DNA from 2 places in the Brevibacillus sp. MCWH genome. Region 1 is predicted to be linked to the other one. Evidence: a T-box and tRNA genes for the amino acid it is inferred to sense, from the RefSeq annotation. Region 1 holds a T-box; the other holds one or more tRNA genes.
What was found. The T-box of region 1 lies ahead of leuS (leucine--tRNA ligase). A T-box ahead of a tRNA ligase gene usually reads a tRNA of that ligase, here a tRNA-Leu.
Positions count from the first base shown of each region.

Region 2: it has a tRNA-Leu gene. The T-box ahead of leuS (leucine--tRNA ligase) is inferred to sense a tRNA for this amino acid. The anticodon was not compared.

Region 1 is NZ_SDLF01000006.1:67,551-79,521, reverse strand. Features, by position in the region: gene ETC00_RS07470 (YqeG family HAD IIIA-type phosphatase) at 20-544, shown strand; gene yqeH (ribosome biogenesis GTPase YqeH) at 541-1,659, shown strand; gene ETC00_RS07460 (shikimate dehydrogenase) at 1,736-2,590, shown strand; gene yhbY (ribosome assembly RNA-binding protein YhbY) at 2,620-2,910, shown strand; gene ETC00_RS07450 (nicotinate-nucleotide adenylyltransferase) at 2,914-3,510, shown strand; gene yqeK (bis(5'-nucleosyl)-tetraphosphatase (symmetrical) YqeK) at 3,494-4,084, shown strand; gene rsfS (ribosome silencing factor) at 4,084-4,440, shown strand; gene ETC00_RS07435 (class I SAM-dependent DNA methyltransferase) at 4,446-5,189, shown strand; T-box leader at 5,236-5,475, shown strand; gene leuS (leucine--tRNA ligase) at 5,542-7,959, shown strand; gene comER (late competence protein ComER) at 8,069-8,902, opposite strand; gene ETC00_RS07420 (helix-hairpin-helix domain-containing protein) at 8,968-9,792, opposite strand; gene asnB (asparagine synthase (glutamine-hydrolyzing)) at 9,959-11,884, opposite strand.
Region 2 is NZ_SDLF01000004.1:115,009-126,979, forward strand. Features, by position in the region: gene ETC00_RS05025 (L-threonine 3-dehydrogenase) at 1-433, opposite strand, end outside; gene ETC00_RS05030 (glycine C-acetyltransferase) at 430-1,623, opposite strand; gene xerS (tyrosine recombinase XerS) at 1,989-3,161, shown strand; gene ETC00_RS05040 (acetate--CoA ligase) at 3,298-4,878, opposite strand; gene ETC00_RS05045 (C40 family peptidase) at 5,056-5,964, opposite strand; gene ETC00_RS05050 (fumarylacetoacetate hydrolase family protein) at 6,240-6,866, opposite strand; gene ETC00_RS05055 (hypothetical protein) at 6,942-7,475, opposite strand; gene ETC00_RS05060 (DsbA family oxidoreductase) at 7,667-8,302, opposite strand; tRNA gene ETC00_RS05065 (tRNA-Leu) at 8,527-8,613, opposite strand; tRNA gene ETC00_RS05070 (tRNA-Leu) at 8,716-8,802, opposite strand; tRNA gene ETC00_RS05075 (tRNA-Asp) at 8,860-8,936, opposite strand; gene ETC00_RS05080 (C40 family peptidase) at 9,121-10,056, shown strand; gene ETC00_RS05085 (hypothetical protein) at 10,289-11,227, shown strand; gene ETC00_RS05090 (nucleotide sugar dehydrogenase) at 11,224-11,971, opposite strand, start outside.

The DNA.
Region 1 (11,971 bases):
GCCGTGTTGGAGGTGCCCCGTGTTTCTGGAGAAGCTGATGCCGGATCAATTTGTGGAATCTATCCATCATATTGATATAGATCAACTGCGAAAAAGAAACATACGCGCGGTCATTACCGACCTGGACAACACCCTGGTGGAGTGGGACAGGCCACACGCCACTCCCGAGGTGGAAGCCTGGCTGAAACGGCTGAACGAGGCAGGCATCCAGGTGACGGTCGTGTCCAACAACAATCAGGAGCGGGTGAACCGCTTTTGCGCCCCGTTGGGGGTCCGGTTCATCTGCGCAGCGCGAAAGCCGTCCAGCCGCGCCTTTTTGCAGGCGGTCCGAGAGATGAACGTGACAATCGCGGAGACGGTTGTGATCGGCGACCAGTTGTTTACCGACGTGCTGGGAGGCAACCGGCTCGGGTTTCATACCATCCTCGTCGTCCCCGTTGCCCAGACGGACGGGTTTTGGACGCGGTTCAACCGCCGGATGGAACGGGTGGCGTTATACTGGATGCGCAAGAAAGGAATGATTTCGTGGAAGACAGAATCGTGAACGAACAAACACCGGAGACGTGCGCAGGCTGCGGCGTGGCCATTCAGACGGAGGACCCGAAACGGCCGGGGTACGCGCCGGCGTCGGCCCTCGCCCGGGAAACCGTCATCTGCCAGCGCTGTTTCCGGATCAAACACTACAATGAAGTGGCGCCGGTCAGCATGGAGGACGACGACTTCTTGCGGATTCTGCACGGCATTGGAGCGACCGACAGCCTCGTGGTGATGGTGGTCGACATCTTCGACTTCCAGGGGTCGTGGCTGAAGGGCTTGCCCCGTTTTGTCGGCAAGAACCCCATTTTGTTGGTCGGCAACAAGGTGGATCTGCTGCCCAAAAACATCAACCTGAACCGCGTTCGCAACTGGATGCAGCACGAAGCCAAAGAGCGTGGACTGCGCCCGGAGGACGTCATCCTGGTCAGCGCGCAAAAAGGCGTCAACATCGACGAGCTTCTGGCGCGCATTGGCCAATTGCGGCGCGGACGGGACGTTTACATCGTCGGGGTTACCAACGTCGGCAAGTCGACCTTGATCAACCGGATTTTGCACGACTACGGTTCGGCCGACTTGGAAATCACCACGTCTCCATTCCCTGGCACGACGCTGGACAAGATCGAAATTCCGCTGGAAGACGGCCGCTCCATTTACGACACGCCCGGGATCATCAACCGCGACCAGATCGGCCACATGGTGTCGCCGCAGGATCTGCGCAGGATCACGCCCACGGCGCGCATTAATCCCAAGGTATACCAGTTAAACGACAAACAGACGCTGTTTTTGGGCGGACTGGCTCGCATCGATTTTGTACGCGGCCAGCACCAGCCATTTGTCGTCTACGTGGCCAACAACCTGTACATTCACCGCACCAAGCTGGAGAATGCCGACGAGGTCATGGCCAAGCACCATGGGGAACTGCTTAGCCCGCCCACGGGAGCAGAGGCGGCTCAGGCGCTGCCCCCCTTTGTCAAGCATACGTTCAAGATCCCGCCTGCCGGCACGACGGACATCGTCATCTCCGGATTGGGATGGGTCAGCCTGCGGGGCAAGGAAGAGGCGCACGTCGTCGTGCACGCGCCCAAGGGCGTCAGCGTCGGGATAAGAAAAGGTCTGATTTAAAGCGGCAGTGCTGCTTCGCCTGCCGCCTGCCCTGTCATATGCTACACAAAGAGCAGCAGAGGGGAAGGAGATCCGCATGATCACGAGCAAAACACAGTTGGTTGGTCTGTTGGGCCATCCGGTTTCGCATTCCCAATCGCCGTTGATGCACAACGCCGCCTTTGCCGAATTGGGGCTGGATTTTGCCTATGCCGCTTTTGATGTGGAACCGGAGCGCTTGGGGGAAGCAGTGGCCGGCATTCGCGCGCTGGGGATCAAAGGGGTCAACGTGACGATTCCCCACAAGGTGGCGATCATGCCGATGCTGGACGAAATCGATCCCCTGGCCCAGCGGATCGGCGCGGTGAACACGGTCGTCAACCGGAACGGCCGCCTGATCGGTTACAACACCGACGGGACGGGCTACGTCCGTTCCCTGGTGGAGGAGACGGGGATCGACTTGCGCGAGCATGTTGTCACGATGATGGGGGCCGGGGGAGCGGCGCGCGCTGTCGCGTTCACCCTGGCTGAACAGGGCGTGCGGGAAATCCGAATCATCAACCGCTCGCGTGAACGCGCCGCGCTCCTGGCAGAACACGTGGGAACGATCGTGCCCACTGCGGTGATCGATCCGGCGGACGGGAAAGCGGCGATCGCCGATGCCACGCTGCTGATCAACACCACGTCGATCGGCATGCACCCGCAGGTGGACGAAATGCCGGTGCAGGCGGACTGGCTGCACCCCGGTCTGATCGTCAGTGATCTGATTTACAACCCGCTCGAGACCCGTCTGCTGAAAGAGGCGCGGGCGTGCGGTGCGCGCGTTCATTCCGGCGTAGGCATGTTCGTCAACCAGGGCGCGCTCGCATTTGAACTGTGGACGGGGCAGACGGCTCCCGCAGGGACGATGCGGGACATTGTTTTGCAGCAGCTTACGAAGACAAGTTCATGACCATAGACGTAAAAGAAGGAGGCATGCCGATGCTCACCGGCAAGCAGAAGCGTTTTTTGCGGGCGCAGGCCCATCATCTCACTCCGATTTTTCAAGTGGGAAAAGGCGGCGTCAACGACAACATGATTGCACAGATCAAAGAGGCGCTGGAAGCGCGGGAACTGATCAAGGTGTCCATCCTGCAGAACAATCTGGATGACAAACACGAGGTGGCAAACGCCCTGGCGGAAGGAGCGGAGGCCGAACTGGTGCAGCTCATCGGCCATACCGTCGTGCTGTACAAGGAGTCCCGGGAAAACAAGACGATCGAGCTGCCGTAAGCCATGGAACAGCGCGACAAGCAGATCGGGATAATGGGCGGCACGTTTGATCCGATTCACTGCGGTCATCTCCTTGCCGCGGAGCAGGCCAGAGACCAGATGAGGCTGGACGAAGTCTGGTTCATGCCGGCCCGCATCCCGCCGCACAAGGCGAGGGCGGGCATCACGCCGGCGGAACACCGTCTGCGCATGGTGGAACTGGCTGTCGCGGACCATCCGGCCTTTCGCGTGACCGACGTGGAACTGCGGCGAGACGGGCCATCCTACACCTACGACACGATGCGTCAATTGGTCACCGCGTATCCAGACTGCCGCTTTTCGTTTATCGTCGGGGCCGACATGGTGGAGCTTTTGCCCAAGTGGCATCGTTTTGCCGAGCTGATCCGGCTGGTCCGGTTTATCGGGCTGGCGCGGCCGGGGACACGGCTGGACCGACAGGCGCACGAAGCGTATGTCAGCTTCGTCGAGATGCCGTCCTGGGACATCTCGTCCTCGCTGATTCGGGAAAAAGTGGCGGCGGGCAGAAGTATCCGCTACCTCGTCCCGCCGGCAGTAGAGCGTTATATAAAGGAGCACGGGTTATATGTACGGACTGGTTGATCGGGAGGCGCTGCTCGCGAAGGTGCGCGCCCAAATGCATGACAAGCGGTACCGCCACACCCTGGGCGTGGCGGAGTCGGCGAGGCGGCTCGCGGAGCGCTTTGGCGCCGATCCGGACAAGGCGGAGCTGGCCGGCTACCTGCACGACTACTGCAAATGCTGGCCGGTGGAGAAAATGCGCGACATCCTCGTCCGCCACGACATGCCGCGCGAGCTTCTGGAAGGGGAAAAAGAGCTGTGGCACGCATTTGCCGGTGCCATCGTCATCCAGACGGAGCTCGGCGTGAGCGATCCGGAGATTTTGCAGGCCGTCCGGTACCACACGACCGGTCGTCCGGGGATGAGTCTGTTAGAAAAGGTGGTCTGTGTGGCAGACTATATAGAACCAAACCGGGATTTCCCCGGGGTGGAGATGATTCGCGCCCTGGCCGAGCAGGATTTGGACGAAGCGCTGGCGTGCGCGCTCGGGGGCACGATCCAGCATTTGATCGAAAAGCGGAAAACGGTGTATCCGTTGACGCTCTTGGCATACAACGATCTCGTATCCCGCAGGGATGCACAAGGAGGAGTTTGATGGTTAAAACGGTGGAAGATCTGGCACGCCTGGTGGTAAAAGCTGCGGAAGAGAAAAAGGCGGAAAACCTGATCGTTTTGGACATCAGCAAACAGTCCGTGATCGCCGACTATTTCGTGATCTGCCACGGCAACAACGAGCGCCAGGTTCAGGCAATCGTCAACGAGATTCGCGACCAGGCGCACAAACACGGCTACAACGTCCGCGGCATCGAGGGGGCGGACGAGGGACGCTGGGTGCTGATTGACCTGGAAGACGTGGTCATTCACGTGTTTCACCGCGAAGAACGGGAGTTTTACAATCTGGAGCGGCTCTGGGGAGACGCACCGGCAGTCTCCTTTGGAGAGCAGGGCTGACGGCGATGGCGTACGCGCATTTGGCGTCCGTCTACGATAAGCTGATGGCCGATTCCCCCTACGATCAGTGGCTGGATTGGCTGGAGCGGGTCTGGGAAAAGCGGGAAAAACCCCGGCAGGTAATCGACCTTGGCTGCGGAACGGGCAGCATCGCCATTCCGCTCGCCAAACGCGGTTACCGGGTGACGGGGGTGGATCTCTCGGCGGAGATGCTGGCGGTGGCTTATGACAAAATGAGGCGGGAGCAGGTTCAAATCACCTGGGTGGAGCAGGACATGCGGGAGTTGGATCTGCCCGCTGCCGACGCCGTCATTTCCCTGTGCGATTCGCTCAGCTATCTGACGGAAGAGGAAGACGTCAAGCTGACGTTTGAACGTGTCTATCAGCATCTGAATCCCGGCGGCACGTTTTTGTTTGACGTTCACAGCCCCTACAAGATGCTGCACGTGTTCGGCAATCAGACGTTTACGCTGGTGGATGACGAAGTTTCGTACATTTGGCAATGTTTCTGCGACCCGATTCGGCTGGAGGTGGAGCACCAGCTCACCTTTTTCCTGCGCCAACCGGACGGGCTGTACCAGCGTGTGGAGGAGGAGCACTGGCAGCGTGCGTACCAGCCGGTTCAGCTGTTGCGCTGGCTGGCGGACGCGGGGTTTGTCGACGTGGAGATCACGGCCGATTTTACCGGTCTTCCGCCGCACGAAACCAGCGAACGGCTGTTTTTTGCCGCGCGTCGACCCGAGCGTTGACACGGTTGGTACGGATTGTCTATAATCGGAATACAACCGCAAACATGAGTATGCGTTGAAGAGGAGTAGTACGAAAGGCTCCCATGGCATCAGAGAGTTGACGGCAGGTGCGAGTCAACCTGGGACTTTCCGAACTCGCCTCGAAGCACTCCGCCCGAAGGCAGGCTGGTTTCGCCGGCTGCGTAAGGAGGAGCGTCTCGTCCGCGATAGGGACAACAAGCGGGTGAACGATACGTTCATCAAGTAGGGTGGTACCGCGGGAGTGCATAATCCTCTCGTCCCTTTCGGCAGTGCGCCAGGGGCGGGAGGTTTTCTTATTTTTGTCATCTTTTTACGATGGGAGTGCGACACAATGGTTTTCAATCATCAGGAGATCGAAAAAAAGTGGCAGGACTACTGGGAGAAGAACAAAACGTTTAAAACCCTGGAAGACAAGAACAAGAAGAAGTTTTACGCGCTCGACATGTTTCCGTATCCGTCCGGCGCAGGACTGCACGTCGGCCATCCAGAGGGCTATACGGCTACTGACATCCTGTCCCGGATGAAACGGATGCAGGGCTACAACGTTCTCCATCCGATGGGATGGGACGCTTTTGGCCTGCCGGCCGAACAGTATGCGCTCGACACCGGAAACGATCCGGCGGAGTTTACGCAGCGCAACATCGACAACTTCCGCCGGCAGATCAAATCCCTGGGCTTTTCCTACGACTGGGATCGCGAGGTAAACACGACCGACCCGGCCTACTACAAATGGACCCAGTGGATCTTTACGAAGCTCTACGAGCATGGACTGGCCTACATTGATGAAGTGCCGGTAAACTGGTGCCCTGCGTTGGGAACTGTGCTGGCCAACGAGGAAGTCATCGACGGGAAGAGCGAGCGCGGCGGCCACCCGGTGGAACGCCGCCCGATGAAGCAGTGGGTGCTGAAGATTACGGCTTACGCTGACCGCCTGCTGGAAGACCTGGAAGAACTGGATTGGCCGGAAAGCATCAAGGAGATGCAGCGCAACTGGATCGGCCGTTCGGAAGGGGCGGAAGTCGTCTTTGGAATCGAGGGTCACGACGAGACCATCACCGTCTTCACCACCCGCCCGGATACGCTGTTTGGTGCCACCTATGTGGTGCTCGCGCCGGAGCACAAGCTGGTGAACACCATCACGACGCCGGAACAGAAGCAGGCGGTGGATGCGTACCTGGAGCAGACCAAACGGAAGAGCGATCTGGAGCGCACCGACCTGGCCAAGGAAAAAACCGGGGTGTTTACCGGCGCGTACGCGATCAATCCGGTAAACGGGGAGCGGCTGCCGATCTGGATCGCCGATTACGTGCTGGTCAGCTACGGTACAGGTGCCATCATGGCAGTACCGGCACACGATGAGCGCGACTACGAGTTTGCCCAGGCGTTTGGCCTGCCGATCAAGGAAGTGATCGTCGGCGGAGACGTGACCAAAGCGCCCTATACCGGCGACGGCGAGCACGTCAATTCCGGATTCCTGAACGGGTTGAACAAGGAGCAGGCGATCAACAAGATGATCGAATGGCTGGAGGAAAACGGCAAGGGAGCGCGCAAAGTCTCCTATCGCCTGCGCGATTGGCTATTCAGCCGTCAGCGCTACTGGGGTGAGCCGATTCCGATTATCCACCTGGAAGACGGTACGATGAAAGTGGTGCCGGAAGAAGAACTCCCCGTCGTCCTGCCAAAGACCAAGGAGATCAAACCGTCCGGCACGGGCGAATCGCCGCTTGCCAACATCACGGAATGGGTCAACGTCGTCGACAAGGAAACAGGATTGAAGGGACGCCGCGAGACCAATACGATGCCGCAGTGGGCGGGAAGCTGCTGGTACTACCTGCGCTATATCGATCCGCACAACGACCAGCAGTTGGCCGACCCGGAAAAGCTGAAGGAATGGCTGCCCGTTGACATTTACATCGGCGGTGCGGAACACGCCGTTCTCCACCTGCTCTACGCCCGCTTCTGGCACAAGTTCCTGTACGACATCGGTGTCGTGCCGACGAAAGAACCGTTCCAGAAGCTGTTCAACCAGGGCATGATCCTCGGCGAGAACAACGAAAAGATGAGCAAGTCCAAAGGAAACGTGGTCAATCCGGACGAGATCGTGCAAAGCCACGGCGCCGACACGCTCCGCCTTTACGAAATGTTCATGGGGCCGCTGGACGCCTCCATCGCCTGGTCCACCAAAGGGCTTGACGGAGCGCGCCGTTTCCTCGACCGCGTATGGCGCTTGTTCGTTGACGACAACGGCCGCTTGAATGAAAAAATCAAGGATAACTGCGAGTCGGCCGCACTGGAGCGCGTATACCACCAAACCGTGAAAAAGGTGACGGAAGATTACGAGGCGCTCCGCTTCAACACGGGCATCTCCCAGTTGATGATCTTCATCAACGAAGCCTACCGGGCGGACGTGCTGCCGAAGAAATACATGGAAGGCTTCGTCAAGCTGCTGTCGCCCATTTGCCCGCACATCGGCGAAGAACTGTGGGAAAAACTGGGCCACACCGATACGATTGCGTACGAACCGTGGCCGGAGTACGATGAATCCAAACTGGTGGAAGACGAAGTGGAAATCGTGCTGCAGATCAACGGCAAAAACAGGGAAAAACTGCGCATCCCGGCCGACGCGACCAAAGAGCAGATGGAAGAATTGGCCGTCAGCAACGAGACGATCAAGGAGCTGACCAGCGGCAAAACGATCGTAAAAGTGATTGCTGTCCCTGGCAAACTGGTCAACATCGTGGTCAAGTAACAAATCCGCATCGATTGAGCACGTTTTAATCGGCAGTAAAAGATACAGGAGACAATTGCATCAACCAAATGAGGCGCGTTCCGGCAGGGAACGCGCCTTTTATTTGGTGTCAGTCGGGCGGCGTCTCAAGATGGCGGGCCATGTGCTCGCGATCTTCGGCAAATTTGGCGTGCGTGCGTTCAAACACCTGCCGAAACATGCCAGGCACGGCTTCGCGCAGGGGGATCAGCCCTTCGCCGGTGATGCCGCCCGGTACGCAGACCCGCTCCTGCAGCGCGGACAGGGTAAACATCTCCTGTTTCAACAGGTCGGCCATGCCAATGAGCATCTGAGACGTCAGATAAGCGGCGGCTTCTTCGGAGATGCCGGTTTTTTCGACGGCGGCATTGATCATCTCGCGCAGGATATAGCTGACAAAGGCTGGGCCGCAGCTGGCGATGTCGGACGCGATGCGCAAAAACGGCTCCGCCACTTCCACCGGATTGCTGATCTGGGAGAAGAGGTCCAGTATGCCTTCCCGCGTGTCACTGTCGATTCTTGACCCAAATTCAAACAGGCTGACGCCGCTGCCGGCTGCATTCGTAATGCTGGGCACCATACGGGCAACGGCGCAGGGGACGAGCGATTCCAGCTGTTTCAAACTGACGGGGCTGGTGATCGTCAGCAGGGTGTGTTCCGGCGTAAGTGCCGGAAGAGTCTGTTCCAATACTTGCCTGTATTCGAACGGTTTGACGCACAGCAGCAGCACACGGGCACCGCGGGCAACGTCGGCGTTGCTGGCAGCTACGGTCAGTCCGGGGTGACGTTCGGCCAACCATTCCGCTTTGGCGGGGGTGCGATTGCTCGCAATGATCTGGCCGGGAGACAGGGCTTTGGCCGCGAGCAGGGCTTCGATCAGCATGCTGCCCATGTTGCCCGTGCCGATAAACCCGATCCTGTCCATGTCCATTCCTCCCTCGCTGGTTCTCTCCCCATTGTATGTGTACAGGAGACGGAACATGACCATCACTAGCGGACGCGGATGTGATCCTTCAGGCGCTGGTACATCTTGTCGCCGATGCCGCTGATTCGTTTCAATTCCTCCGGCGAACGGAACGCTCCGTGTTCTGTCCGGTAGGCCAGGATTGCCTTGGCCCGCGCTTCGCCAATTCCGGGCAGCGTCATTAATTCTTCCAGACTGGCAGTATTGAGATTGACGGGCTGTGCGCCGCCAGCTTTTCCGCCCCCGGAAGCGCCGGTCGAACTCCCCGCGGCTGCGCTGCCGAGCGAACTGCCCGTTCCCACTGTTTCCACGATTGCGGAGTGGGCCGCCGCCTGGCCGCAGGGAGAGGCCGGACTGCCTTTGGCCGGCACCAGGACAGCGCTGCCGTCCGTCAGCGGTTCGGCCAGATTGATCTGCTCCACGTCGGCATCCGGCGCGGGTCCTCCTGCCCGGGCAATGGCGTCGGCGACCCGAGCCCCGGCCTCAAACTGGTACAGCCCGGGCTGCTTTACCTTACCTTTGACGTCCACGAACAGGGGAGGAGCGCCTGTATCGCGCGGCTGCCCCTGATGTGCCACGTCCTGCCGAGGAGCAGGAACGGCCCCGACCGCGCCTGGTGGATCGGACAAGTGTTGTTGTGTACCGGCAGTAGAAGGCGGCTCGACCGAAGCGGACGTTTCGCCCGATGCAGATTGGCCGTCCCCGACAGAGGCAAACGCTTCCTGCAGCGGCAGGTCCGCTGTCGTCCCAGCCTGCTGCGCATGGTACAGCCAGATGCTGATGCCCACAAACAGGATGACGGCTGCGGCGATCGCGATGCGCCGGTATCGTTCCCACCATTCGTAAAGCATAAAAAAACCCCCTTGCGTCTCGTCCGGCATGCCGTGAAGGCGTCATAAGGCTCTCTATCCGGATGCTACAAAAAGACAGCAGGGGTGTGCAAATGATATGCAAACCATTGAAAAACGGCCCCGCCCGAAGCATCTTTGGGCGAAGCCGTTTGGTCAGGTGTTGGTGTTATCCCAAGTTTTGCAGCGATTCTTTTTTGCGGCGAATTTCCACGCTGGGGCTGACATACGGTCCAAAGTTGTATTTCTGCTCGATAAAGATCTGATGCCACAGCATGAAGATCAAAATCGTCCAGATTTTGCGGCTGTAGTCGGCGTTGCCTTCGCGATGCTCATCCAGCATGTACAGAACGTACGCCTTGTTGATCAAATCGTCCACCTTGGATTCGAAGATGATCTCCTTGGCCCACTTGTAAAAGTGGTTTTTCAGCCAGTGGCGCGTCGGCACAGGAAAGCCCAGCTTTTTGCGCGTCTTGATTTCCGGCGGGAGAAAATCTTTCATCGCTTCACGAAGCACGTGCTTGGTGGTGCCGTTGGCGATCTTGTACTTGGTCGGGATGGTTGCGGCAAATTCGAACACCTTGACATCGATGAACGGAACGCGCAGCTCCAGCGAGTTGGCCATCGTCATCTTGTCCGCTTTCATCAGGATGTTGCCGCGCAGCCAGGTGTGAATGTCCAGGTACTGCATTTTGGTGACGTCGTCGTACGCACTCGCCCGTTTGTAGATCTCTTCCGTGACCGTCCACGGGGAACGGTACTCCTCGGAGCGGCGAATGTCGGCCATGACGACTCGTTCCTTCATCTCTTCGGTAAAGATCAGGGCGTTGCCAAAGAAGCGTTCTTCCACCGTCTTCGAACCGCGGATCAGGAAGTTTTTGCCCTTGACCTGTTCCGGCAGCTTTTCTGCAAGATAGCGGATGGAATGGCGCATCCAGCCGGGCATCCGGGAGAACATGCGCAGCGAGTGCGGTTCGCGGTAGATGTTGTAGCCGCCGAAAAATTCGTCGGCGCCTTCTCCGGAGAGCACCACAGTGACGTGTTCGCTGGCCATCTGCGCGACGAAATAGAGAAGGATGGCGGACGGGTCGGCCACCGGTTCGTCCTGGTGCCAGACGAGACGGGGAAGTTCGTCCATGTAGCGCTGCGCGTTGACGACCAGTTCGTGGTGTTCGGTGCCGAGATATTGGGCGGTACGGCGGGCGTAATCCAGCTCGCTGTAACCGGGGATGTCAGAGCCGACGGAGAACGTCTTCACCGGTTCAAACGTACGCAGCATGCCGACAATGCTGCTGGAGTCGACGCCGCTGGACAGAAATGCGCCGCGCGGTACCTCGCTGACGCGGTGTTTGTCGACGGATTCGAGCAGAATGCTGCGCGTGCCTTCCACAAAGTAGGAGAACGGCTTGCTTTCGTCCGGCTTGAACTCGACATCCCAGTAGCGCTGCAGTCGAATCTGGTCGTTCTCAATCACGAACGAGTGGGCGGGCGGGATGCGGTAGATGCCCTGGTACATCGTTTCCGGATCGGGCACGTATTGAAACGTCAAGTAATGATAAAACGCGGTGTGGTTTACTTCCCTGCTGACTCCGGGCAGTTCCAGGAGGCTCTTGATCTCGCTGCCCACGGCGATCGCGTCATTCGTCTCCACGTAGTAGAGCGGCTTAATGCCGAAGTGGTCGCGTGCGCCGAAAAGCCGCTTGTTACGGGAGTCCCAGATGGTGAAACCAAACATCCCGCGCAGGTGTTTCGGTGCATCCATTCCCACCTCTTCGTACAGGTGCAGAATGGTTTCGATATCGGAATCGGTATGGAAAACGTGTCCGCACCCCTTCAACCAGTGCTGCAGTTCCTTGTAGTTGTAGATTTCGCCGTTGCCGATAATCCAGATGTCACGCGTCTCGTTGAACAGCGGTTGATGGCCGCCTTCCACGTCAATGATGCTCAAACGACGAAAGCCCAGGGCGATGTTGTCTTCCAGGTGAAAGCCATCATCGTCTGGACCGCGGTGCAGGATGACACGCGTCATCGCGCCGATCGTCTCTTGGGCGACGGGCGCTTGGCGCTTGTTGTAGATTGATACGATTCCACACATATGAAATGACTCTTCCTCTCACTGATTGCTCTAGCTAACTCTATCATGGATTGACGGTCAACGCAATCGCTCCGAATGCCCAAGCTG
Region 2 (11,971 bases), on a different contig from region 1:
TCACACCGTACATGGTCGTCGGCCGCTGAATGGTGTCCTGCGGCGTGTTGTCTTTCGGTGTGGTCGGGCCAAACGCGCCGATGGAGCTGGGCGTAAAGAACTTGCAGTTCAGTTCGCGGGCCACCTCCAGCGCATTGACCAGACCGCCCATATTGAGATTCCAGGCCAGGAGCGGTTTGGCCTCCGCCGTAGCGGAGAGCAGTGCAGCCAGGTGAATGATCGTATCCACCTTGTGCGTGCGTGCAAGCTCAAACATGGCCTTGTCATCCATCACGTCCAGGATGGCAAACGGACCGGACTGCACTACCGGGTTGTCCTCCGGCTGGCGGATGTCAGTGGCGATGACGTTATCTGCTCCATATACGTCGCGCAGTTTCATGGTGAGTTCGGAGCCGATTTGTCCGAGGGCCCCGGTAATCAGTATCCTTTTCATTTCAAAATCCCCATTTCTTTGCCCACTTTTTCGTAGATGTCCAACGCGCGGTCCAGCATTTCTTTCGTATGGGCGGCCGTCGGCATGTTGCGCACACGCCCCGTGCCTCTTGGCACCGTCGGGAAGACGATCGCCTTCGCGTAAACGCCCGCTTCATACAAGCGTTTGCTGAACTCCTGAGTCTGCTGTTCGTCACCAATGATACAAGGGGTGATCGGCGTCTCGCTGTGTCCGATGTCAAAGCCCAGCGCTTTCAGGCCGTTCTTCAGGTAGTTGCCGTTTTCCCACAGGCGCTCCTGCAGTTCCGTGCTGTTTTGCAGAATGTCAATGGCAGTGATGCAAGCGGCCACGTCTGCCGGCGTCAGTGCCGTGGAGAACAGGAACGGGCGAGAACGCACCTTCAGCCAGTCGATCAGCTCCTTGCGGCCGGCCACGTATCCGCCGACCACACCGATCGCCTTGGAAAGTGTCCCGATCTGGAAGTCGATCTTATCCGACAGGCCGAAATGCTTGACTGTGCCTGCGCCGTTGCCGAGAACCCCGGAACCGTGCGCGTCGTCGACGTAGGTGATCAGGTCAAATTCTTCCGCCACCTCGACGATTTCCGGCAGCTTGGCAATGTCGCCGTCCATGGAGAAGACACCGTCAGTGATCACCATGATCTTTTTGTATTTGCCCGATTCCTTCGCTTCCTTGGCCTTGGCCCGCAGATCGTCGATGTCGGAGTGGTTGAACCGGATGATCTGCGCCTTGGACAGCCGGCAGCCGTCAATAATGGACGCGTGGTTCAATTCGTCGGACAGGATCGCGTCGTTCTTGTCCATGACTGCGGAGATCGCGGCCATGTTGCAGTTAAACCCGGATTGATAGGCAATGGCGGCTTCCGTGTGCTTGAAAGCGGCCAGCTTTTCTTCGAGCTGAACGTGCAGCTCCAGCGTACCGTTGATCGTCCGCACCGCACCTGCGCCGACGCCGTACGTTTGAGCGGCCTTGACCGCAGCGTCGATCAAGCGCTGATCCGTGGCCAACCCCAGATAGTTATTGGACGACAGATTGATCAGTTCTTTTCCGGAAATGGTAATGACGGGGCCGTTAGCGCTTTGCAGAGGATCGATTACGTTGTACAGCCCTTTGCTTTTCAAGTCGGCCAAATTCTCGTGAAGAAATTGTTCCAACACTTTGCTTGCCAAGATAAATCCCTCCTGACCGGATCGTCTTTTTCGCGACGGACCATCTGATTTCTCACAAACAGTCGCAATCCGATGCACAAATGTCCTCGTGGAAAAGACGTTTTATCCGTTTGAAAAAAGCGATAAATCAATGTTCTTTACTACAACGATATCATTATTTTCACAAAATGTCCATATGACAAAGACAAAAAAGTAAGCGCTATCAACTCGTGGCGGCATGTTTACCATGCCCTGCAGCGTCTGCTCGCATGTACCTGATGCCCGCTCGGTTGTTCGGCTGCAGGCCGGCAAAAGGCAATTCTCAACCCATCCTCTTTTTGCTAGAATATATGTTCGGTATCTTAGACGAGAATGGTGGTGTGAACATGTCCGTGACCAAACAGCGTGACGCTCTGCAGCTCTTAAAGACCATCCCTTCGTTTCCCTGGTACGTGGAAAAGTTCGTGGAGCATAAGAAGGCGAAAAAACACTCCCCTTCCACGCTGTTGGGGTATTTGCGCGACTTCGCCTTCTTTTTTCGCTGGTTGATGGCCGAGGGGTTGACCGACGCGCCGGAGATGAAGCAGATTCCGCTGCACGTGCTGAACGACTTGAAAAAGGAAACCGTGGAGAGCTACATCCTTTACCTGCAGGAATCCCACCTCTACGAGCGGGCCGCTTTCTTGGACAAGCCCACGCGCAGTTCCCGCCGGGAGTACAGCGATCAGACGATCAAGCGGAAAATCTCCAGTCTGAAGTCGCTGTTCCACTACCTGGCGTCGCTGGCGGAAGACGAAAACGGTGAATCCTACCTCACCCGCAACGTCATGGCCAAAATCGAGGTGGAGGCGGACGAACTGACCCCGCTCGCCCGGGCTCACGCCATGCGCGCCAAGATCTTGATCGACGGGGAGATACACCAGTTCGTCGACTTTGTCTACAACGGCTATCTGGCCCACTGCACGACCACAAAAAAACAGCAGTACCATTACCAGAACCGCGATCGGGACGCAGCGATCATCGCCCTGATCCTGTCCGGGGGGTTTCGTGTATCGGAAATCGTCAACCTCAATCTCTCCGACGTGGTGCTGGAAAAAAACCAGCTCAAAATGGTGCGGAAAGGAAAAAAGGAAGACGCGCCGTTTTTCAGCGACTGGGGCAAAGAGTACCTGCAGCGCTACCTGCAGGTGAGGAGCAAGTACCAACCGGCCGCAGGGGAACAGGCGGTGTTTCTCGCCGTATCGCCGACCAAACCGCACGGTCATCGGATCGAGGTGCGCTCCGTGCAAAAGCTGGTGAAGAAATACGCCCAGGCGTTTGGCATTCCCGACCTGTCCGTTCACAAGCTTCGGCACAGTTTTGCCACCCAGTTTCTCCGGCTTAACCCCGATCCGCACCAGCTTCAGGCACAGTTGGGCCACTCCAAACTGGAAACGACGATGCAGTACGCTCATGTGCTGGAAGATGCCTTGAGCGAAGCGGTCAACCGGACGACCCGAACGGTGGGCACGCTCTCCCCCGATACAACACAGACGCACAATCCGACGGAGGAATCCTAGGGGTTTTAAATGAGCAAGACCTGTTTGCCGCAGCGGGCCCCACTCCACTTCGGCGGCGACAGTGCGCGGCATGAAAAACAGGTCCGGCCATGCTGGCGTTCGGACCTGTTGTGCTTGGATGGATGTGCGGCCGCTGTCACGTGCGCATCCGGTTGCTTTCCCTCTGCCGAAGCTCGACGCGGCGGATTTTGCCGGACGTGGTCTTGGGCAGATCGGCGACGAATTCGATCTTGCGCGGGTATTTATAGGGGGCAGTCAGTTTCTTGACGTGTTCCTGCAGCTCACTGACCAGCGCATCGGACGGCGAGGCTCCCTGTTTCAGCACGACAAACGCTTTGACGACGTGGCCGCGTTCCGGGTCCGGACTGGCGACAGCGGCGCATTCCGCTACTGCCGGATGCTTGACCAGGGCATCCTCCACTTCAAACGGGCCGATCGTGTATCCGCCGGAGATGATGATGTCGTCGGCGCGGCCCTCGAACCAGATGTAGCCGTCCTCGTCCATGCGTCCCTGGTCGCCGGTGATGTACCAATTGCCGCGAAAAGCCTTGGCCGTTCGCTCCGGATCGTTTAGATAACCCTTGAACAGGGCGATCATCCCGCGGTCGATGGCGATGTCCCCCACGCTGCCTTGGGGCACCTCGTTCCCTTCCTCATCGACGATGGCCACGCGGACGACGGGAGAAGGGCGGCCCATCGAACCGGGCTTGGGGTCCATGCCGGCAAACGTCCCGATCAGGAGCGTGTTTTCCGTCTGGCCGTATCCGTCGCGCACAGTGATGGAAAAGACTCGGCGGAAGGTGTCAATCACTTCCCGGTTGAGCGGTTCGCCGGCGGAACATGCCGTCCGCAGCGCCTTCAGCCGGTATTGTTCCAGACCGGAGACTTTGGCCATCAGCCGGTACTCGGTCGGCGTGGCACACAGGACGGTAATGGGGTACTGCTGCATCAGCGTGAGATAGGCGGTCGGGTCGAAGCGTCCCTTGTACACGAATGCGGTCGCACCCATGCCCAGCGTGGAGACGAACGGGCTCCACACCCATTTGGCCCAGCCGGGTCCGGCCGTCGCCCAAACGAGGTCCTCCTCACGCACATCCAGCCACAGCTTGGCGGCCACTTCCAGGTGAGCGTACGGCCAGCCATGCACGTGCATCACGCCCTTGGGACCGCCGGTCGTGCCCGACGTGTACGACAAAAAGGCCAGTTCGTCCGAGCGCGTATCGGCGCAGACAAATTCATCGGATTGTTCGCCCAACAGTTCAGTCAGGGCAATCCAGCCTTCGCGCGCCTTGCCGATGGTGACCAGTACCGTAAGCGATGGACATTGGCCGCGAATCCCGTCTACTTCCTCCACGATGCCGTCAAAGCCGATCACAGCCTTGGCCGGTGCGTGATTGACGCGGTATTCGATATCTTTGCCGCGCAGCATCTCGGAACCAGGAATGATCACTGCCCCCAACTTGAGCAGCCCAAGGTACAGCCCGTACGCTTCCTTGCCTCGCGGAACGAGCACGAGAACCTTGTCCCCCCGGGAAATCCCGAGCGACTGCAATCCGTTGGCGATGCGGTTGGAAAAACGGCGCAGTTCGCCGTACGAAACGATGGTTTCCTGACCGTCATTGGCAACTTCCCACACGGCCGGCTTGTCGGGGTGGCGGTTGGCCCACTCATCCACCTGTGCGGCAAAATTGTATCGTTCCGGCATTGTAAGCTGCATGAACATTCCCCCATTTCAAACAGGTATATAGGGTTACTTCTTCATTTTTTCAATTTTCCCTTTTTGGAAAATCATTCGACTTTTCCGATCAAAGGTACTGCCTGGTTCAAACAAACTGCCTGGCAAAGAAGAAAAAAGCTCCCGCGCCGCCGCGCGAGAGCAAAGCCTGTCCGCTCGTTATTCCGGAATGACGCGTTTGATCGTGACGACGCGTTTTTCCCAATTGGTGCCAAAGAATGTGGAGTACGTGACCCCCGGCTTGCCATAGGTGTGCAGAATTTTTCCGTCCCCTGCGTAAATGGCCACGTGCGTGATCCGGTCTGAACTGCTGCCGGAACTGCGCATGAAGATGAGATCTCCTTTTTTCAGCTGGCTTTTGGATACGGTTTTGCCGACAGTCGACTGCTGGCGGGAATCGCGAGGCAGGGTGATGCCTGCTTCCCTGAATACGCGCTGGGTAAACGACGAGCAGTCAAACGTACTGGTCGTATTGCTGCTGGAACCGTACTTGTACGGCGTCCCCAGGTACTTTTCGCCGATGCGGATGATCTGGTCCGCGATGCTGCTCACACTCTCGTTACTGCTCGACGCTTTCGGCGCAGCTGACGCCGTCGCCACATAGCGGCGGGCCCCCAGAAACTTGCTGTCGTAACCGGAGAGCTGCTTGAGAACGACCTGATCCTCGCGTTGGGACGAATAGACGAACTGGCCGCCGCCGATGTAGATGCCCATATACGTCGGTTTACTGCCGCCGCTGGACGAGAAGAAGAGCAGGTCACCCGCCTGCAGTTCATTCCTGCTCACCGGGGTACCGCCGCTGTACAGAGCCGTCATCGTATTGGCGATACGCATACCCGCCTGTCTGTAGACGTAAGTTGCAAACTGCGCGGAACCAAACGATTCCGGTCCTTCCGCCTTGTATTGGTAGTCTTTTCCGATCAAGGATTTGGCCGTCTGCACAATCGTTTCGGACATGGCAGAATTTTGCGAATATGCTGCTGCTTGTCCGACCTGACCACCCAGCAACAGGGATGTACTCAGCAAGAGGCCGATCGTTGATTTCCTTATCCAATCCCGTTTCGTCATCCTCTTTTCCTCCTTGTCATGATGTGATCCCGGTCAAGGGGTACATGGACAAGGGTAACGTAGGAAAAACAGGCAGATAACCCCTAAAAATTTTCCAATGCGGTAATTGGGACCTTGGAACCAGCTGCACTGCTACGTGACAGGACAGCGCTGCACACCGCTGTTCATCTGTGGGCAGCCCCATTTGGACAAGGCCGTTTCACACCAAAAAAACAGCCATCTATTGCCACAAACAGGCAACGAGATGGCTGCATGGTTGTCACACGATTACAAGATTACACCAGCTTGGCTGTAAAACTTCCCCATGTTTCGCCGCCCCACAGCAGCGCGAAGCGGTCGTTGTCCGCCACCGGACCGACGCCGGCCGGAGTCCCTGTGAAGATTACGTCTCCCTCGCCCACGCCAAAATGCTCATGCGTGTAGCGAATGATGGTCATCAGGTCAAAGATGACGTCGCGGATGTTTCCCCGCTGGACTTCCTCCCCGTTTTTTTGCAGGGAAAAATCGGTGGCGTGACAAGCTGCCAACCCCGGAAACGGCCGAAATGCCGTCAAGACGGCAGAATTGCGGAATCCTTTGGCCAACAGCCAGGGATGTCCTTTCTTTTTTAATTCGGATTGCACATCCCGCAGTGTGAAGTCTATCCCCAGGGCGATCTGATCCACCATCTCCTCCAGCGTCAGGCCCGGTTCGTACGGCCGGGCGATGCGAATCACCAGTTCGGCCTCGTAGTGCAGCTCGCCGCGGCTGCCCGGCAGCTCCAGCTGCTGCCCGTTTGCGTATGCGAGCGCATGCGTCGGCTTGCTGAACAGCATCGGATACTCCGGCACGGCATTGCCCAGTTCGGCCGCATGCAGACGGTAGTTGCGCCCTACGCAGTAAATGTTGCGGATCTGTTCCATGTCCATTCGCTCCTTTATATCTGTTGGTGCTGGCTTCTCCTCCTTACTATATCACGCCAATTTTTGGCTGGACAGCTACTCTGTTTCCCCGCTGCCCCATACAGCGCCGTACCAGAGCCGGGCATTGCCCTCCGCCTCCAGGGCGCAGACGGTGTCGCGCAGCGAATCCAATACGGTTTCCAGATCGCGCTCCCCGCCGGCCGGCCAGTAAAACTGGTAATAGAGCATGCCTGCCGCTGCGTCCAATTGGTGAGCCGTCACCTGCAGGTCCCTTTTCCCGATGATGACGCTCTGCCGTGCCCGCAGCGTGTCGGAGAGGGGAAATATCCCGTCCCACGCCTGTGGATCGTATTGCGAGGTGACTTCCACCAACAGACGAGCGGAGTCGTGATCGCGCTGAAACGCGACGCGATCCTCCCGATAGAAGCCGCGTCCGGAAGGCAGGTGGTCTTCGATGGCAAAGCGGATACCCGCCGGGAGATCGGCAGGTTTCAACGCCGCGACCAGCCTTCCCGGGAGCCAAAAAAAGTCGTCCGGATGCCGCACCAGCTTTGCTCCCATCACATACAAGCTGACACGCCCCCGTTCTTGCCGCACTTCTACAAACATGACGGCACCTCCTCGTCTTACAGTATGGTCAGAGGCGCTCGCCCCAAAACAAAAAGGGAGGCAGTCGTCGGATCGACTGCACTCCCGTTCTCGCAGCGTTTTCATTCCGTTGTCCGTTAGGAGTAAAAGCCAGGTCGCGATCCTCCCTGCGCAGACGGCGGTTTGGGATTGGCGCAGGGGGTGATGGATCGTTACTGGAGTGTCGACATGTCGGTAGCCTGACGGAACGCTTGCAGGAAGTTGTCCGCCGGATGGGCGCCGGACAGCGCCAGTTTGCCGTCGATGATGAAAAACGGAACGCCGGTGATGTTCAATTCGCGTGCATACGCCAGGTCTTCGGCAATCTCCTCCCGTTTGGCGTCGGAGACAAGCTGGCTGCGGACCCAGTCAGCATCCATCCCCTGGGAGACGGCGATGGCGGCAAGCACATCCAGGCTGCCGATGTCTTTCCCTTCCTCAAAGTACGCCTGAAAAATCGCGTCCACCAGGTCGGTCGCCTTCTCCGGCGGCGCCAGTTTGATCAATGTATGGGACGCATACGTATTGGGCCACATTTTCACCCGGTCAAAGCGAAACGGAACGCCTGCCGCCTCACCCGCGTTGGCGGCATGCTGCACCATACGCTCCACGACGTCGCGACCGCCTTTCATCGCCGCCATCGTGTCCCAAAACGGCAAGCCCTCTTTGGGCGTATCCGGATTGAGCTGGTACGCGCGGTAACGAATTGTCACAGGCTCGCCGCCCCACTGACGAATCGCGTCAAACAAATGTTTTTTGCCGATGCGGCACCACGGGCAGATCGTGTCCTGAAAAATTTCAATGATCATGCTGAAAACTCCCTTCTGTGCAACTGAGGATTTCCAAGGCAGGCACAATTCATGCTCGAATGGTGAGCGGACGGACTGCCTCACCATCCGAAACGCATAAAAAAAGCCCAAGCGAAATGCGCTTGCGCTTTTTCGAATCTCGTCTAGGTTGTGGTTTGAGCTGATGCAAAAAGGTACAACGGTACGTGAACACGTACCATGTACCGTCTTGTACGGGATAGGTATGGTGCGGTCGAGAGGACTTGAACCTCCACGGTGTTGCCACCACTAGAACCTGAATCTAGCGCGTCTGCCAATTCCGCCACGACCGCATGGTACGGTGTGTATTGCAGGTATTCACATTGTCAATTAACTGCTGTTTTCCGGATTAAGCTGCCCGTACATGGCCCTGCTTGCACAAGAGGGATAATGGATGGTGCGGTCAAGAGGACTTGAACCTCCACGGTGTTGCCACCACTAGAACCTGAATCTAGCGCGTCTGCCAATTCCGCCATGACCGCATGTACATGGTGCCGAATCGCTGCACCGGTGTCGCTGTACGCGAAACGTTGTTTTAATGGCGGAGCTGACGGGACTCGAACCCGCGACCTCCGGTGTGACAGACCGGCGTGAACTCCAGCTTCACCACAGCTCCGTGTCTTCTGCCATCTGCTGATTTTCATCTCAGCGACTCTTGTAATATAGCATGGTCGAAAGGGAAAAAGCAAGCACTTTTTTGTCGTTCTTTGAAAAAATTTTTCATAGATTTACCATGCAAATTTCGCTACAATTTACCATAGAGACTTGCGGAAAATGCTGAATGATGGAGACGAACGACAATGAAACCAACTTCACGAATTTTCACTATCCTCTCCTTTATTGCCTTGACGGCGTCAGCGGCGATCCCGACAGCCGCCGCGCAGGAATCTCCCGTTGTCTATGTTGTGGCGGCCGGAGACACCTTGAGCAAAATCGCGCGTGAACACGGGACGACCGTGCAGGCGCTGATGCAGATGAACAACTTGACATCCGACCGGCTGGCGATCGGACAGAAGCTGAACCTGCCGCTCTCCGAAATCGCCCATGCTGAAACGCCGGTTCCACAACTTGCTGATGTTTCGCCGGCTTCCGGCAGCGATGTCGGTGTCCGCCCACCGGATATTGCTGATAGCCGGAACATGACAGTGACGGCGGATGTGCTGAATGTGCGTCAAACGCCTTCCCTCGACGGCGCGATTCTGGGAAAACTCCCCTTCGGCACCGTCGTGCAAATCCTGGAGCATGGTGCTGAATGGAGCAAAATCGCCTATGGATCGACGGAAGCATACGTCTACACTACCTATCTGAGCGACACCGCTGCCACTGCTCCTTCTGCTACGCTGCCCGTTTTTTCCGATGATACCCGCGGCGCGGATCGTCTGCAGGCGATCGTCCAGCCGCTGCTGAAGACCCCTTACGTGTATGGTGGAACGACACCGGACGGATTTGACTGCAGCGGCTTTACCGCCTACGTCCTTCAGCAGCTTGGCGTCACGCTGCCACGCACGTCGGAGGAACAGTTTGCCGGTGGACAAGCCGTTCCCCTGGAACAGGCCGTACCGGGCGACTTGCTCTTCTACGACTCGCTGAACAAAGGGCGCGTCTCCCACGTCGCCCTCTACATGGGCAACGGCCTCATTGTCCACGCCAACGGAACCGACGTCCGTTACGAAAAAGTGGAAAACATGCACAAGCTCTACCCCTTTTACGGAGTGAAGCGCTACCTGATCCAATAGCTACAATAGATCGCTCAGCGCGAACAAGAAACGGCAAGGCTTGCACTGGCCCTGCCGTTTTTTTATTTGTCATATACCCCTGTTGGCCGGTGTGGATATGACGCGCCAAGTCCTGTTCCGGACTGACGTCTGCGCCAAAAACGGGAGCAAAAATAAGACTTTTCGCTTTGTTTTTTTCCATCCTACCTGTGGTACAACTATGCTGAGTAAATCCAATCAGGAGGAAGCCGTTATGAAACTGTTTCGTCCCTCGTCGCGCGGCACGTGGATCGCTGCGGTAAGTGCGCTCCTCTTCCTGCCGTTTGTTTTTCCCGTACTCTCCCATGCTCCTGCTCCGGTTGAGGTCCAATCGGACGATCGCCGTCTGATCAAGGCGACGTGGCTGTGGGACGTACGCCGGATCGCGACCGAACCGGACGAGATCCTTTCGTTTTTGCAAAAAAACGGTGTGACTCTGCTCTACCTGCAGGTAAAGCCATCCGACGTCTCCGTCGATCACTACCGGCACTTCATTCGCAAAGCGCGGTCGCTTGGCATCGATGTACACGCCCTGAACGGCCAGCCTGAGTGGGCGCTGCGTAAACGCTATGACGACCTCCAGGCGTTTGTCGATTGGGTGCGTCGATACAACGATGCTGTACTGAGAAGCGAGAGCTTCACCGGCATCCACCTCGACATCGAGCCATATCTGCTTCCGCAGTGGAAAACCGACCGTGACCGAGTCATCCGCGAATGGAAGGAAAATACAGAACGCATCGTCGCGCAGATCAAGGAACACAGCGATCTGGTCGCCGGGGCCGATCTGCCCTTCTGGCTGGATGAGGTTCCGTCTGTTCCCGGAGAGACTCCCTCCGGGCAGCTCAGCTCGTGGATGATCCGGCAGTTTGATCACGTCACCCTAATGGCCTACCGCAACCAGGCAGTTGAAGACGACGGCATCATCGCGCATGTCCGCAGTGAGCTGAACACTGCCGCTGCCTGGAACAAGACCGTGCTGGTCGGCGTCAGCATCAACGCCACGAACGAAGGCGACAAGGTAAGTTTTTCGGAAAAAGGAAAGGCCGAGATGCTGCGCCAGTTGTCCATCACTGACGCGCATCTGCGGCCATTTGCCTCATATGGCGGGCATGCCATCCATGATTACGCCTCGTGGAAAGCGGCGAAGGACTAGATCGCCATGGACGGTTCCTTCGCCTCCACTGGCGCAATGGAGGTGCCCAGTTTGTATAAGTGCGGAACATGAATGCCGTCGAAAGCGTTACGCGTATCCAGAATGGCGACGCCCAGGTCGGCCAGTTCATGGTAATTAAACGCACTGTGATTGGTGATCAGTACCATGATGTCATATTTATTCCACTCGCGGATGTCGTACTCGACGCTCTTGACTTCTTGACCGTGTTTGTCTTTGAACGTGACGGCGTGCGGATCGTAGTAGTCAACGAACGCCCCTGCATCCTTGAACAGTTCGTATACTTGCAATCCCGGAGATTCGCGCACGTCGTCGATATCCGGTTTGTACGCCATACCCAGCAGCAGGACGCGCGAGTTGCGCAGCGATTTGGCGTAACGGTTGAGAATTACAGACGCTTTGTAGACGACGTAATCGGGCATGCCGTTGTTGATCGATTGGGCCAGGTCAATGAACTTGCTGAAGAAACGGTAGCCTTTTGCCTTCCACGACAGGTACATCGGGTCCAGCGGGATGCAATGGCCGCCAATGCCCGGGCCGGGATAGAACGGCATGAAGCCGAACGGTTTGGTCGAGGACGCTTTGATAACTTCCCACACGTCGATGCCCATCCGTTCGCACATGAGCGCCATCTCGTTGATGAAGGCGATGTTCACGCTGCGGAAGGTGTTTTCCAGCAGCTTGGACATTTCCGCCACTTTCGTCGACGAAACGGGAACGATGTTT